One region of the Exiguobacterium sp. MMG028 genome, then DNA from elsewhere that is predicted to be linked to it. Evidence: a T-box and tRNA genes for the amino acid it is inferred to sense, from the RefSeq annotation. Region 1 holds a T-box; the other holds one or more tRNA genes.
The links. A T-box is a leader RNA that pairs with one kind of tRNA and senses whether it is charged. The one in region 1 lies ahead of argS (arginine--tRNA ligase), so its partner is inferred to be a tRNA-Arg.
Positions count from the first base shown of each region.

Region 2: it has a tRNA-Arg gene. The T-box ahead of argS (arginine--tRNA ligase) is inferred to sense a tRNA for this amino acid. The anticodon was not compared.

Region 1 covers NZ_JAQJIN010000003.1:266,525-276,277, reverse strand. The annotation lists gene PJK55_RS12020 (MMPL family transporter) at 53-2,176, opposite strand; gene PJK55_RS12015 (hypothetical protein) at 2,268-3,068, opposite strand; gene PJK55_RS12010 (YycC family protein) at 3,199-3,363, shown strand; gene pulA (type I pullulanase) at 3,379-5,376, opposite strand; gene PJK55_RS12000 (YajQ family cyclic di-GMP-binding protein) at 5,445-5,936, shown strand; gene PJK55_RS11995 (metallophosphoesterase family protein) at 5,933-6,511, shown strand; gene argS (arginine--tRNA ligase) at 6,557-8,239, opposite strand; T-box leader at 8,298-8,509, opposite strand; gene PJK55_RS11985 (GGDEF domain-containing protein) at 8,664-9,753, shown strand, end outside.
Region 2 covers NZ_JAQJIN010000002.1:3,239-9,888, forward strand. The annotation lists gene tpiA (triose-phosphate isomerase) at 1-385, opposite strand, end outside; gene PJK55_RS07250 (phosphoglycerate kinase) at 404-1,588, opposite strand; gene gap (type I glyceraldehyde-3-phosphate dehydrogenase) at 1,686-2,693, opposite strand; gene PJK55_RS07260 (sugar-binding transcriptional regulator) at 2,753-3,781, opposite strand; gene PJK55_RS07265 (glutaredoxin family protein) at 3,891-4,148, opposite strand; gene PJK55_RS07270 (RNA polymerase factor sigma-54) at 4,154-5,299, opposite strand; tRNA gene PJK55_RS07275 (tRNA-Arg) at 5,418-5,490, shown strand; gene clpP (ATP-dependent Clp endopeptidase proteolytic subunit ClpP) at 5,642-6,217, shown strand; gene PJK55_RS07285 (MerR family transcriptional regulator) at 6,261-6,650, opposite strand, start outside.

The DNA.
Region 1 (9,753 bases):
AATCTTGTACGTAGTTTACCACACATTTTGATTCAGTTCATGAATTTTACCTTTAGTGCATGTTACGTTTCGGTAAATCTTTCTTACCAAACCACCACCAGTTCCAATCCCCAAACAGTTTCATAAGGGATGGAACGAGCAGGATCCGGATGATGGTCGCATCGATAAAGATGGCGAGGGCAATCCCGACACCGAGCTGTTTAATCGGGCTGACACCCGTAAAGGCAAACGCACCGGTCACGACAATCATGATGATGGCAGCCGAGGTAATGATCTTACTCGTTTTCGCCAGTCCCATCTCTGTCGCATAGTCGTTGTCACCTGTCTCTCGGTAGTATTCCTCGATTCGTGAAACGAGAAACACCTCATAGTCCATCGACAATCCGAAGACGAGTGAGAAGATGAAGACCGGTGTCAAAATACTGATGGTCTCCGCGTCATATACATAACCGGATTCGAAGATGATGACGAGTAAGCCGAACGTTGCTCCGAGACCGAGTACATTCATGAGAATGGCTTTGATTGGAATCAAGATGGATCGGAATGCCCACATGAGGATGAAGAACGTCGCCAAAATGACGGTGATCACTGCATATGGGATGCTGTCGTAAATCTCATCATAAATCTCTTCGTTAAAAGCAGCCGGTCCACCGACCTCAAATCCTTGATCTCGCCAATCGCGGACAAATGCCTGTGCTTCCTTGTCACTCGGTGGTACATCGAAACTCACGTTGACGAGGGCGAGATCCGTATTTCCATCAAGCGTGACGAGCCGTTCAAGCGGAGCGAGTTGTTCCGGGGCCGCCTCCACGAGTTGCGTGAACGCTTCAGGCGTCAAACCGGACGTCGTCAAAAAGGTCGAGACATTATCGACAATCCCTACTTCGTTTAACTCGTCTGTGAGCGTTGTCAGTTCTTCTAAAATCATCGGGTCCGTCAAATCATTCGCTTCGAACAAAATGACCGCATCGGTTGAGTTTTCCCCGAACACATCGTCAAATCGTTCAAGTGCCGCCCGTGATTCATACGAAGTCGGGAGCGCATCTGCGTCCGGAATATTTAGCTCTAAGTCACGAACGAACCAAAGACTCGGTAACAGTAACAATAACGCAATGAGCGTCATCGTTACAGGCCGCTTCATAACGAAGCGGGCAAGCTTTTGCCAGCGTTTTTCTGACTTCGTTTCGTCAGACTTGATGATCCGCCCTTTATTCAAAGCGTCCCCTACTAAGTAAAGAGATGACGGCAAGAGTGTCAGTGCGGACAAAACAGCCCCCGCGACGGCAATGAGCGCACCGAGCGCGACTGCCTGGAAGACATCGACCTGGATAAAGAGTAGACCGGCCAATCCGACGAATACGCATAGTCCAGAAAAGAGAATCGAGCGTCCTGCCGTCGCCACCGTCCGGACGATGGCTTCTTCTCTCGATTGTCCACGCGTCAACTCTTCACGATACCGATTGACGAGTAGTAATGAGAAATCAATCCCGAGCGCAATGGCGATCATCGCCACGGCGTTCAAGACGAATATGGATAATTCCATGTTTTGCGCAAAAAAGAATAGAGACCCTGCCGCTACGATGAACGTGATGAGTCCGACGAGCAACGGCATGAGTGCCGCGAGCGGCGTTCCGAAAACAAGTAACAAAACGATGAGAGCAACCGGAATCCCAATCAACTCCGCCCGAATCAAGTCATTTTTCGACGCCTCGTTCAAGTCGTCTGCAAATACCGGTTCTCCGGTCAACCGCACTTCTGTATCCGTGTCTGTGATGAGGGCGTCACGAACGGCATCAATCGAAGATTCGGCTGCTTCATAGTCTTCAAATTCAAGCACGAAGTACGAGACATCCCCTGAACGAGCATCTGGATTCTCGGACGGCGTAATGACACCATCAATCGACCGAATTGCCTCGAACCGTTGCTGTTGTTCGTCCATGACCGTTTCTATTTCTCCGCCTTCAAACAAGACGATCATCGAGGCACCGGCACGGTCGAACCGTTCATTCAACGTATCTTCTACTTGTTGGAATCGCCCGTCTTGAATCGCGAAGCCGTTTCCTCTCAACTCACCCGGGAGCTGCAGCCCAAAATAGACCGACCCTGCGAGTAAAATCGTCCAAATGAGTAGTACTCCATATCGAAAGCGAACCAACTGCCTACCTAACCATTCCATCCTCGTCACTCCTCCCTGTCTAACCATCTACTTCCCGTTTCTCTCTTCATTCATCATCACTTCACAAAAAATTCCTGAACCTGTTTCGGGTTCAGGATTCTTGTCGTTCAAAGACTTGAAGCCAACTATGGCAAAATCGTGGTGGTGCGGATAGAACAACGAGTCGATCTCCTCGGTCATCTAACAGCATGACCTTCAGCAATTGGTTGTCCGCGCACACCGTCGAACAAAACAGTTCTTCTTCTCGACGAAACAGTTGGAACGCTTCGGTCGAAGTGATTGCCGTCGTTTCGCCGACTTGATCGAGGATGACCGTATCACGGTCCCCTTTATACGGAATACGCCAGTTCTCATTCGTTTTCACATTCTCCACTAAAAAGTGATGCGTGTTTTCATCAAATAAGGTCACACATGTTTCAGGTGTGAATCGTTCAAAATCATACGTCCCTTGATATGCCAGCTCGATGATGTTCCCAAAGAGCGGAACTTCTTCGTAGCGACTATATCGAAACGTATGATCGTGGAGATTCAAAGCCACGACATCCGATTCGGCTGAATATAAGAAGATGTCATCGCCTTGCCAATAGTGCAAATTGCTAAACCAGTCACCGTTAAAACGTTGTGGAATCGCATGCGTCTCCATCTGTCCTTTTTGTAAATCAATGACTCCGTAAAGTCCTTTTTCTCGGAACCATGCCACGGCACGCGTCGCATTCGGTTCCACATATAGGGCGCACGGTGTCCAAGCCCAGTCAATCTCCCAGCGAATTTGGGACGACTCGTCAAAGAACAAAAATCCGGTTTGCGCCAAGTACAACATCCAACCTTCACCGACACGTTCTAACCATTCGATCGTTTGATGAAATTGAAAGTCTGCTGTTTGTTTGTACATTTGATCACTTCCTAATTTCAGCTTAGCAACGACCGAAGCGAAATTCGATTTTGAATGTGTTCGTTCAACACATTTTCGATTTTCCTGTATACTGTCGGTATAGATGAATGGTTCAGAAAGGAGTATACCGATGCGCCCATTACAATTATCACCAGAGACCGCGGTTGAGCTTGCGAAAAAGTTGAACGTCCCGCTCGAAGAATTGATGCATATGCCGAAGCATATTCTCGTTCAAAAAATGATGCAACTCGAGGCATCTCAAACAGAGGAAGACACACCAAAGGAGACGGATTAACGTCTCCTTTTTTGATTACTGTTCTTTACGTTTTCGTTTTTTCGATACGTACCAGAGACCACCGAGCACGGCGAGTGCGGCACCTCCGGCAACAGCGTATTTGCTGTAGTCCGGACGACGCTCTGTCACCACGAGTGTCGATAGTGGTGCGACTGTCAGATGACGGTCTTCAATTTGACGCGGCGCCGTCAGATTGACGGTATGGTCTTCCACGTTTACTTCAAACTTACCGGACGGAAGTTTAATCTCGACCGCTTCCTCTAACGCGTTATGATACACGACATGTCGTTCTACATACCCTTCGACGTGGCGGCTCAACTCGAATGCGATCACGCCTTCTTCTTCATCGAAGAAGCGTAAGTGTTTTCGAATCTGTTCCGTGTTCTCGAGTCGGAAGAGCGGATACTGTTTCCGCAGGCGCAAGAGACCTTTCACATATTCCACACTCGGCGCTTCTTGTTCTGCACGTGTCCAGTCGACACGGTTGACGACCTCACCTGAGTTAAAGCTGTTTTCGTCTCCATCCTTTGTCCGGAAGAACTCTTGCCCACTATGGAGGAACGGAATCCCTTGTCCAAGAAGTACGATGGATGTCGCCAAGCGATGACGGCGACGACGCGTCGTCTCATCATCATCTGGATTTGTCACGGACAACTTGTCCCAAAGCGTCAAGTTATCGTGACATTCGACATAGTTGACGACCTGGTTCGGTTCATCGGCAAAACTTTGGCTCGTAATCCCGCCAGCGATTCCTCGTTTCACGTCAGCCGTCATGTCTGTATTGCCGCTCACCCAGCCTGGTAAGTCTTCGATGAACACGTCTCCACGAACACCGTCTCGAATCCCATCATTAAATTGCGCGATTCGTGGCATCTTATGCGCATTGTGTTGATTCGCTTTTTTACGGACCGGGAGTGGCGTATCTAAATCCCAACCTTCTCCGATGACCAGAATGGACGGGTCGACGCGATCAAGCGCCTTCCGAATTTGATTCATCGTCTTCACATCATGTAATCCCATCAAGTCGAAACGGAATCCGTCGATCATGAATTCCTTCGCCCAATATGTGACACACTCGACCATGAGCTTACGCATCATCGCGCGTTCAGATGCCGTGTCATTCCCACATGCCGAACCGTCTGCGAGTGTTCCGTCCTCATTTAGTCGATAGTAATAATCAGGGACGAATTGACCGAGCGGTGTCGTCAACGCATCGTACGTATGGTTGAAGACGACGTCCATGATGACACGGATGCCTCGATCGTGGAGGGCTTGAATCATCGCTTTCAGTTCAATAATTCGTGTCGCCGGATCGTCTGCTGACGAGGCGTATGATCCTTCGACCGCAAAGTAATGCACCGGGTCATATCCCCAGTTATAGTTATCTTCCCCTTCACGTGACTCATTCACCGAGCCGTAGTCAAAGAATGGCATCAATTGAAGATGTGTGATACCGAGCGATGTGATGTAATCGAGTCCGGTCGGGTAACCGCTCGTGGTCGTCGTGCCCGTCTCGGTCATCCCCAAGAACTTCCCACGATGCATGGCCCCGCTCTCCGGATGACTCGTCAAATCACGTACGTGCGCTTCATAGATGACCGCTTCTTGTGAAGAATTGAATAGCGGACGTTCTTTGATCCAATGGTCCGGGTTCAAGGATGCCGGGTCAAGCAAACATCCACGCTTCCCATTCACTCCGACGACTTTTGCATAAGGATCAAGTGATTCCACTTTCTTCCCATCAATCATTGCTTCAAATACATAAAATTGACCTTCGAACAAGGCGCGGTCGAGTTCAATGACCCACGTCCCCTTCTCAGCCGGTTCGAGTTCGAGTCGATCAAACTTGCGGGCACGGGCTGTGCGATATAACTTGACCGACATCTGTTCCGCTACCGGAGACCAGACACGTAGTCGAATCTGTTCCCCTTTAAACGTCACCCCAAGGTCTTTCCCGTGATAGGCAACGTGATCTAAGTCTGCTTGTGTATGTTGATCCATTGTACGTTCCATCTCTTCACTCCTTCACTGCTTCAAATCTGCTATCATTATAACAAAACCACACAAAGGATGGATGAAACATGGCAAAAGACAATTCTTTCGATATCGTGTCCGAAATGAATCTTGAAGAAGTGAAGAACGCGATTCAAATCGCGGAGAAGGAAATTTTGAACCGTTACGACTTTAAAGGATCAAAAAGTGAGATGTCGCTCGACAACGGCGACCTCGTCCTCATCTCGGATGACGACTACAAACTCGAGCAATTGAAAGACGTCTTAATCACGAAGTTGATCAAGCGCGGCGTCCCGACAAAAAACCTCGACTATCAAAAAGTAGAGAACGCACTCGGCGGCACGGTTCGCCAACGTGTGAAATTGAAGAGCGGGATTGACAAAGATGACGCGAAAAAAATCAACAACGCCATCAAGGAATCAAAACTTAAAGTCAAATCGCAAATTCAAGACGATCAAATCCGAGTGACGGGGAAATCGCGTGACGATCTTCAAGCCGTCATGCAACTCGTTCGCGAGCTCGAGTTGTCCGTCGACGCCCAATTCACGAACTTCCGATGAAACTCGCGATCATCAGTGACCCACACGGTTCGTTTGATGATTTGAAAGCCGTTCTCGATGATGTTCGGCGTGAAACCGAGCACATTCTCTGTCTCGGAGACCTGTATGAATGCCACATCGGGAAAAAACGACGTCACGAGCGATTTCATCATGTGGAAGACGTCGTGACGTATGATCCGAATTACGAAGCATTGCTGACGTTCCCGAGTTTACGTGGTAATCAGGAGGAGCGAATCGACGAGGTGCTCGTCATCGACCATCCCGTGAAAACACGGATTTCCTTATTACCGGAACAGACGACTCTTGGAGAAGCACGCTTTTTACATGGGCATCAAGTCAAGTGGAACGAGGACTGGGAACCGATTGTCGAGAAAGGGAAATATCCACTCGTCTTCATCGGACATAGTCACATCCCGGGGATTTACCGGAAAGGAAGATCCTTGCCGTGGGAAATCGGGACACCGTTCCATTTGAAGAAAAAGCGATATGTCATCAATGTCGGTGCCGTCATCTTCGACCGGGAATGGTGTCTCTATGACACGGAAGCCCGAACAGTGACGCGGATGAAAGTGTAAGCATAGGAAAAGGACCTCAATTTTTTTGAGGTCCTTTCGTCTGTCTTACATTTCTTCCGGAGCTTCGACACCGAGTAAACGGAGTCCTTCCGTCAATACGAGCGTCACTGCCTTCACAAGCGCGAGACGCGATTGTTTGCCTGCATCTTCTTCTAAGACGCGGACATGACCGTAATACTTGTTGAACGCTTGCGCGAGGTCAAGTACATAACGGCTGATGATGGATGGTTCGCGACGTTCATGCGCACGCGTGATGACGTGTGGGAACGCGTTGAGCATCGTGACGACACCCCACGAGTAGTCATCGTCTGCACCAGTAAACGGCGAGCCATCATAGTTCCCTTTACGGAGGAGTGAATTCGCACGAGCGTTCGTGTATTGGACGTAAGGTCCTGTCTCCCCTTCGAACTTGAGCATGCTATCGAGATCGAATTCGATGTTGTTGATGCGTTCGTTCTTCAAGTCGTGGAAGACGACCGCTCCGACACCGACCATGCGTGCGACGTCTTCTGCGTTCGCAAGGTCCGGATTCTTCTGTTCGATGTTCGCTTGTGCTTTTTCGATTGCTTCTTTCAACACTTCCTCAAGAAGAACGATGCGCCCTTTGCGTGTCGACATCTTCTTCCCTTCTTGCAAGATCAAGCCGAACGGTACGTGATGCATGCCATCGACGAAGTCGTAGCCGAGCTTACGAAGAACCGAGAAGAGTTGTTTGAAGTGAAGCGCCTGTTCACCACCGACGACATAGTTCGCTTGCACGAAGTTGTACGTCTCATAGCGATAGATCGCTGCTGCCAAGTCGCGTGTCGCGTACAATGTCGCGCCATCTTTCTTCTTGATTAGGCATGGTGGTAAGTTCTCTTCTTCGAGCGAGACGACCATGGCGCCCTCACTTTCGACTAAGAGGTTTTTTTCTTCGAGCATCGCGACGACGCGTCCCATCTTATCATTGTAGAACGCCTCACCATTGAAGCTCTCAAATTTCACACCGAGGAGGTCGTATACTTTTTGGAACTCCTTGAGTGACTCGTCACGGAACCATTGCCAAAGCTCTGTCGCTTCCGCATCGCCGTCTTCAAGCTTCTTGAACCACGCGCGACCTTCGTCTTCGAGTTCTGGTTGTGTCTTCACTTCTTCATGGAAATGAACATATAATTTCAAGAGTTCTGCGATCGGATTGGCACGTACCGCTTCCTCATCGCCCCACTTCTTGTAGGCGACCATCAATTTCCCAAACTGAGTGCCCCAGTCTCCAAGGTGGTTGACGCCAACGACGTCATATCCGTTTTTACGTGCGATTTGGTTGATCGCATTCCCAATCACCGTCGAACGTAAGTGACCCATCGAGAACGGCTTCGCAATGTTTGGTGACGAGAAGTCCGTCACAATCGTTTCATTGCGTGTTGCATGTGTCGCGTACTCTGACTTCTCCTCGAGCACCGTGTTGATGATTTCTTTTGACACGACGTCACGGCTCAAGAAGACGTTGACGTAAGGTCCCGCTGCCTCGACTTTTGTGAACAATTCATCATTCAAGTCATTCGCAATGTCTGTCGCGATCATGACAGGTGCTTTACGGTAAGCTTTCGCCAATTGGAAACATGGGAACGCGAGGTCACCGTGCGCCTCGTGTTTTGGCTTCTCAATCAATGCTTCAATCTGGTCAATCGTGAGCTCGTCTCCGATGACACGTGATAACGCTTCTGCGTACTTGCGTTCATAACTCATTTGTATGTCCTCCTTCTTCGTATCACAACTCATAAAAAAAACGCCCTTTGCATAGATGCAAAGAGACGGGAATTCCCGCGGTACCACTCTTCTTGCCTGCATGATGCAGACCGCTTTATGGTGATAACGGTTCCCTCCGGCTATGCCTACTCTCGTTTCGGATAGCATCTCAAAAGTGCGTTTCGCGACGTTTGTCAGCCTGGGCTCTCACCAATCCCCAGGTCGCTTTGTTGACTAAACCATCGTTACTCTCTTTTTCATCGACATTCGTCTATGCGGTTGAAAAGCAATTTCATTATAGAGGATATTCCGTGTATACTCAATGCTAGAATTCAAGCATCATGGAACAGAAGCAGGACTCACACGAAATCGTGACGAATCTTTACTATTAGATCTTGAAATGTCCCATGCTAGGAGGGAACGCATGAACCACTTTCGTAAGATGTCCGTGCTCGGTTGGAGTATATGGAGTGCCTTATTCATCTTCACCATCGCATTATTTGCATTGGATATCCTACACGCCCCAACAATCGATTCGTTGTCGTTTATTTTAATTTCGTTGCTTGTCATCATTTTTCAACTCGACTCGATCGAAGTCAAAGGTGTGTACTTCACATTTTCTGAAAGTATCGTTTTAATCTTATTTTTATTCTTTGGATTTGAAACAGCACTCATCGTCAACCAAATCGGGTTGTTCGTCTTTCAATTCGCCAACTTGAAACCGAAAGTCGCCATCCGTCGCTTCCGCTTCACGTATCCGTGGAATGCTATTACGGCATACTTAGAGATTGTCATCCCGGCAGCTGTCTATCTCGCCCTAGGTGGGGAGACCGGTCTCGACTTTTATTCGCAAGATTCGCTCGTGCCGCTTGCTGGATTGTTCCTTGCCATCTTCTTAAACACGGTGTTCCAAAAATATCAGGTGAGATGGTGGTTCCGCGTCGACATCGCATTGAGCGATTTTATGAAGATCGCCTTCTACACGTACGTCGTCAGTTTGATTTTCATCTTAGCGGCAGCGTTTTTCCGAGAGACGAACTTACTCGTCGTCAGTAGCATCGCCGCTGCGTTAACATTCTTCATTAAACGTCTCCTCATTCAAAAAGAGCGACAAGATGCATTTAAATCCTTGATTGAGCAATACGATGAAGCGAAAGAGGCCGTTTCCTTATCACAGAGCGAGGCGCAAGCCATCGAAGTGTTTTTAAGTCAATGCGAACAGCTGAATCATTATGATGAAGGGTATGTCGAGTTTAAATTGTTTGAACGCACCCTCTACTTTGATTTGAAGACGCGACAACCCATCGATCGCCCTATCGTCTTCACCTTGCTTGAGATGAGTCAGCCAATCGAGCAAGTCCTCGATTATGAGATGCGCTTTGAATGGGATACTTCTCTTTCCGATGCTTTCCATGACGATTACCACAGCTTCGTTTCTATTCGTTCGGAGGAAATTGAAGAGATTCGTACATGGATTGTCATGACAGGAGAACCTGTATACGGTTATCCGAAGA
Region 2 (6,650 bases), on a different contig from region 1:
CACCGACACAAACGATTGGCGTAAGACCGTGTTCGAACGCTTTTTTCGTTTTGCTGTTGATGAACGCATCTGATTCGCCGAAGTACTCGCGACGTTCTGAGTGACCGAGGATGACGTAAGTCACGCCGAGGTCAGCGACCATAGCTGGGCTAATTTCGCCAGTGTAGGCACCGCTATCTTTGTCGTACATGTTTTGTGCACCGAGCTTCAAGTTTGACCCTTTAGCTGCTTCTACCATCGGTGCGAGGAAAAGTGCCGGAGCACCAATCGCTGCATCTACTTTGTCAGTAGACGGGATGTTGTTTTTAACTTCCTCTACGAAAGCGACAGCTTCCGAGAGTGTTTTGTTCATTTTCCAGTTACCTGCAATAATCGGTTTACGCATCGATAACCCTCCTCTAAATTACTTGTCGTTAAGCGCCTCGACACCTGGAAGCTTCTTGCCTTCCATGAATTCAAGTGACGCGCCACCACCAGTTGAAATGTGACTCATCTTGTCAGCAAGACCGAACTTGGCTGCCGCAGCGGCTGAGTCGCCACCACCGATGATTGAATATGCGTCGCTGTCTGCAAGTGCTTGAGCGACACCTTTCGTTCCGTTTGCGTATTTATCGAGTTCGAATACGCCCATCGGTCCGTTCCATACGACAAGTTTCGATTCGCGAATCGCATCCGCGTAAAGTTCGACTGTCTTCGGTCCGATATCAAGACCCATGTGATCCGCTGGGATCGAGTCGATATCGACTGGGCCGACATACGTTTCTTCGCCGAATTCTTTTGTGATGACGCAGTCGACCGGCATCAAGAATTTCACGCCTTTGTCTTCTGCCTTCTTCATGAATTGACGAGCGAGGTCAAGCTTATCCTCTTCAAGGAGTGACGTTCCGACTTCGTGCCCGAGTGCTTTCGAGAACGTGTACGAGAGTCCGCCACCGATGATGAGTGTGTCAACGATGTCAAGAAGGTGGTCGATAACCCCGATCTTGTCCGCTACTTTCGACCCACCGATAATCGCCGTGAACGGACGGTCTGGGTTAGAAAGAGCTTTACCGAGAACTTCAAGTTCTTTTTCCATCAAGAGACCAGCAACGGCTGTGTCCACGTGGTGTGCAATCCCTTCAGTTGAAGCGTGTGCACGGTGAGCCGCGCCGAACGCGTCGTTGACGTATACGTCAGCAAGTGCTGCGAATCCTTTTGCAAGTTCAGCGTCGTTTTTCGTTTCACCTGGGTAGAAACGAACGTTCTCTAAAACGACGACATCGCCTTCAGAGAGTTTAGCGACCGCTTCTTCTGCGACTGGACCGTATGCTTCTTCGACGAGCGGTACATCTTTTCCGAGGAGCTCAGCAAGACGCTTCGCTACTGGAGCAAGTGAGAACTCAGGGTTCTTCTCGCCTTTTGGACGGCCGAGGTGGCTCGCGAGGACGAGTTTCGCACCACCGTCAAGCAAGTGCTTGATCGTTGGAAGTGCGGCTTGAATCCGAGTTTCGTCTTGGATGACGCCATCTTTGAGTGGAACGTTGAAGTCAACGCGGCAAAAGACGCGTTTCCCTTTTACATCGATGTCACGAATAGACTGTTTGTTCATAACTTTCGCCTCCATATGTCGTGCGTGTCATTTCATAAATAGAGCGGAGAACAATCTCTTGTTTCCGCTCCTATTTGATTCTATTTAGTTCACGAAATTACTTCGCGATGTTAGCGAAGTGCTTAACTGTGCGAACCAATTGTGCAGTGTAAGACATTTCGTTGTCGTACCAAGAAACTGTTTTAACGAGTTGCTTGTCGCCAACTGTCATAACTTTTGTTTGAGTCGCGTCGAAGAGTGAACCGTATGTGATTCCAACGATGTCAGAAGAAACGATTTCGTCTTCAGTGTAACCGAATGACTCGTTTGCTGCTGCTTTCATCGCTGCGTTTACTTCGTCAACAGATACTTGCTTGTCGAGTACAGTTACGAGCTCAGTGAGTGAACCTGTAGCAACTGGTACACGTTGTGCAGCACCGTCAAGTTTTCCTTGAAGTTCAGGGATTACGAGACCGATTGCTTTAGCAGCTCCTGTTGTGTTAGGAACGATGTTCGCTGCAGCTGCACGCGCACGACGGAAGTCACCTTTCGGGTGTGGAGCGTCAAGCGTGTTTTGGTCGCCAGTGTAAGCGTGGATTGTCGTCATGAGACCTTCAACGATTCCGAACTGGTCTTGAAGTACTTTAGCCATTGGAGCCAAGCAGTTTGTTGTACAAGAAGCACCTGAGATGACTGTTTCAGTACCATCGAGGATGTCGTGGTTTGTGTTGTAAACAACAGTCTTCATGTCACCTGTAGCAGGAGCCGAGATAACAACTTTCTTCGCGCCAGCTTTCAAGTGAAGCTCAGCTTTTTCTTTAGAAGTGAAGAATCCAGTACATTCGAGAACGATGTCTACACCGAGGTCTCCCCATGGAAGTTCTTCAGGGTTACGGTTAGCGAGCGTGATAACTTTCTCTCCGTTTACGAGGAAGTGATCGTCGTGTACTTCAACTTCTCCGTCGAAACGACCTTGAGTCGTGTCATACTTGAGAAGGTGCGCAAGCATCTTCGTGTCTGTCAAGTCGTTGATTGCAACAACTTCGATTCCTTCGTTTTTGATGATCTCGCGGAATGCCAAACGACCGATACGTCCAAATCCGTTAATACCAACTTTTACTGCCATGTTAATTTCCTCCTTAGGGTAGAAGCTATTTATTGAAGAGCCAACGGGGGGTCAACTCTTTAATAACAAGTTAATAATTCTTTCGCCGCACCTTCGTCTGTGACGAGGATGATGTTCGACGTGTGTTTCGCATAAGCGGCGATCGCCTGTGCCTTCGATTTTCCTCCGGCAACCGCGATGACGGTATCCATGTCATCCAGCTCTTCGAGTTGGATCCCGACCGTCTTGACGCGATGGACGATCTCACCTTCCGCATTGAAATAATATCCGAATGCTTCGGCGACGGCGTCATGCCGTTCAATCATCCGCAAATGCTCCGGTGATGCGTGACGGCGTTTTGCCATCGTTTCTGCCTCACCAATTCCATGTACCACAATTCGCGCCGCTCTAATCATTTCCAGTACATTTTTAATACTAGGTTCCTCCACCATCCGGTCGAACGTCTCTTGTGACACTTCATCCGGAATATGTAGAAGATGATAGTCTGCGTGGGCCCGGTCCGCCATGCGTGAGCAGACGGTATTCGCTTGAAGTTCAAGCGTTTCTCCAAGACCTCCGCGTGCGGGCACAAAATGCATCGGGCGTTCTTTTTTATCGGGCGACATCATCGCCGCAACCGATGCCATCGTCGTTCCACCTGTTACCGCAATCACGTTATCATCCGGTGCGAGCCGCGCTTTTAACTGCGTGACCGCTGCCCGTCCGATATCGCGTTGAACCCAGAATGTCTCATCTGAATCACCTGGTACGATGACGACTTGGCGAACCCCTAATTTCTTTTCGAGCTCTCTTGCCACTTCTGAGATCCCGAGAAGTTCTCCCATGACCTCGTGCAAGTCTCGTAAGACGTTTCGTCCCGTCTCACTGAGGGAAATTCCTTGAGTAGCGACGTAAAGAAGACCTTGGTCTTTCAAAAAGTCGACTTCTCGTCTGAGTACCCGTTCGGTCAGTCCCAAACTCGTTGCGAGTGTCCTGCGGCCAATCGGCTGCATCAAGCGGACATAGTGTAAGATATCGTAACGATGTCGGAGCGTATCGAGCAGGTCAGGGACAATTTGCTTCTGAACGTGAATCAGTTGCTGGATCATGCTCTTACCCCCTCGACTTTAAGTGTGGACAATTTTTGTCCCACTTTTTTATTTGCGTCCCACCGCTACGAGTTCATCTTATCAATCACTTTTCCGTCTGGCAACCCCTTCAAACGTTTTTTTTCGATGTAAGCGTATACTTAACAAAATCTTCAACTTTGTTGTCATCATATCGCCCTTGACTGATGACTTCTCCTTCGTGTATAAGAACAGGGATCTCGAAGAGGTACTTCGCCTCGAGACCCTCATCTCCCGTAATATCAATCTGTTCGAGCTCGATTGGGTAATCCTCCTGCAGCCATTCGAGCATGACGAGCGCCTCGTCACAGAGCGAACAATTGTCACGTTTATATAAAGTTAGTTTCATTTCCATCATCCCTTCCATAACTGCCGCTCACGCTCACGTGAGTTGCCGAATCCAAGTTCTTCCCGATAATTCGTCACGGTCCGTCTCGTCACTGGATAGCCGTATCGGGCGAGTTCGTCCGCGAGTGCCTGATCACTTTGTGGGGCCTTCTCCCGTTGAATCAGTTCTGCGAGCGTCCGCTTGATCATGAACGGTGAATGCCCATGACTCGTCGACCGGACGAAAAAGTGTTTCCACTCCATGATCCCGCCTTCAGTCTTCGCAAACTTCCCTTGAATGGCACGCCCGACTGTTGATTCGTGCTTGCCGATTTGTTGTGCGACAGTCCGACGGGTTAGCGGATTGAGGACGAGTTCTCCTTTCAGCCACTCGGTCTGACGTGACGCGATAACAGCCCATATCTCTCGTAACGTCTCGTTTCGCATCGCAAGGGATGTCATCCACCATTTCGCCTCGCGGTCATTGCCGACTCGCGTCGCGTCAAGTTCCGGACTGAGCCACGTTGTGATTAGTTCTCCATCTTCATATTGCACTTCGACTTCCGGAAAGACGTGACCCGTTTCTTCATATAATAAAGGACGTTTAGGCAGTGTCGCGACGATTCGCTCTAAATGGGCGAGCTCTTCATCTGAAATCGCGAGCACGCTCGCCATCTGTTTTTGGCTCACGCCACTCTCAATCGCATCAAATACATCGACGACGCGTGGGTCCTCATGTTCGATTGCATGCCGATACTGACACTCTCGTTCCGTTCTCGCCCCGATTCCCGTTGGTTCAAGAAATAAGAGTGCCTGTCTCGCCTGTTCGATTTGAGTCACGTCGACACCGAGTCGCTCTGCCAATACGTCATTCATATCCGGCAATAGTCCCCGATGGTCGAGCAACAGGACGAGCTGTCGTCTCAGCTCTTTCTCCGAGTCGCTGCCGCTTCCTTCTCGAATCTGGGTGAACAGCTTCTCTTCGAACGCGCTCGCCGCATCCGCTACCCATCCGAGATCCCCGCTCCCGATATGAATGTTTGGATTATGGCGCGCCAGACGTGCGAGACGAAACGAGAGCGCCAGACGGTCCGCCTCGAGCACCGGTAGCCGTTGCACAAGGTCTTGCGTCATCTGTTGCTGTTGCACTTGTTTTTGTTCTTGCCGTTGCATCGTCCTCCCCCCTCTTCTCTATTGTAACGAACCAAATCCATGCGCGCTCAAAAAAGCGTAATGAACAGGATTGCTTTTTTAATAAAACAAATGTATAATAAATTCGTGTCACACACATGCACCCGTAGCTCAGGGGATAGAGCACTGGTTTCCGGTGCCAGGTGTCGGGAGTTCGAATCTCTCCGGGTGTATCAGATGTAGAGATCAGGCAGATTGCCTGGTCTCTTTTTCGTTTCATAACGAGAAAATCGTGGAATAGGTGAAAAACGATGACTATCGTTTGACCAACATTGACTATACAGGTATGATGAACTTACAACCTACATAAAGGAGGCAGATTCAATGTTAATTCCAACAGTTATCGAACAGACAGGCCGTGGGGAGCGCGCGTACGACATCTACTCACGCTTGCTCAAAGACCGTATCATCCTTCTCGGAAGTGCGATTGACGACAACGTCGCGAACTCAATCGTCGCACAGCTTCTCTTCCTCGCAGCTGAGGATCCAGAAAAGGACATCTCGCTCTACATCAACAGCCCAGGTGGTTCGATCACAGCGGGCATGGCGATTTACGACACGATGAACTTCATCAAGCCGAACGTGTCGACGATTTGTATCGGAATGGCTGCATCGATGGGTGCCTTCTTGCTCCAAGCCGGTGAAAAAGGAAAACGCTTCGCACTTCCGAACGCAGAAATCATGATTCACCAACCGCTCGGCGGCACACAAGGCCAAGCGTCAGACATTAAGATTCACGCAGAACGCATCATCAAAATGCGTGAGAAATTGAACCAAATCATGGCAGAGAACACTGGACAGCCACTTGAAGTCATCGAGCGCGACACAGAGCGTGACTACTTCATGGCAGCTGACCAAGCGAAAGACTACGGTCTCATCGACAAAGTCATGACACGCTAATCATACAAAAGACGTTTCCCCATCAAACGGGAAACGTCTTTTTCTATTCGATGGGCATCCAGACTTCAATCATGTCGTCCGCTCCGCCTTGACCGTGAATATAACGTTCAAAGTCGACGGCGTCGCGAAGCATCACGTCTGGAACGTTTAACAGTTGTTCGTACGTTGTAGGAATCATCGGGATACCCCCTTCGACCGTCGCGACGATATAGTTCCCTTCGGTCAGTTCGACTTGTCGCGATTCTTCCCCACTCACAGGCTTCGTCATGCCAGCCACATAGCCGTTCTCTTGTGGGAGGCAGACGCCGTATGACTCATCTGTCGTCAATTCTGGTTGGAGTCTGGCCCACACCTTCGGGATTTCTTCTAACGTACTCCCATATCCATAGACTGTAATCGGTTCACGTAATGTTTCATATCGAATGTTCATGTC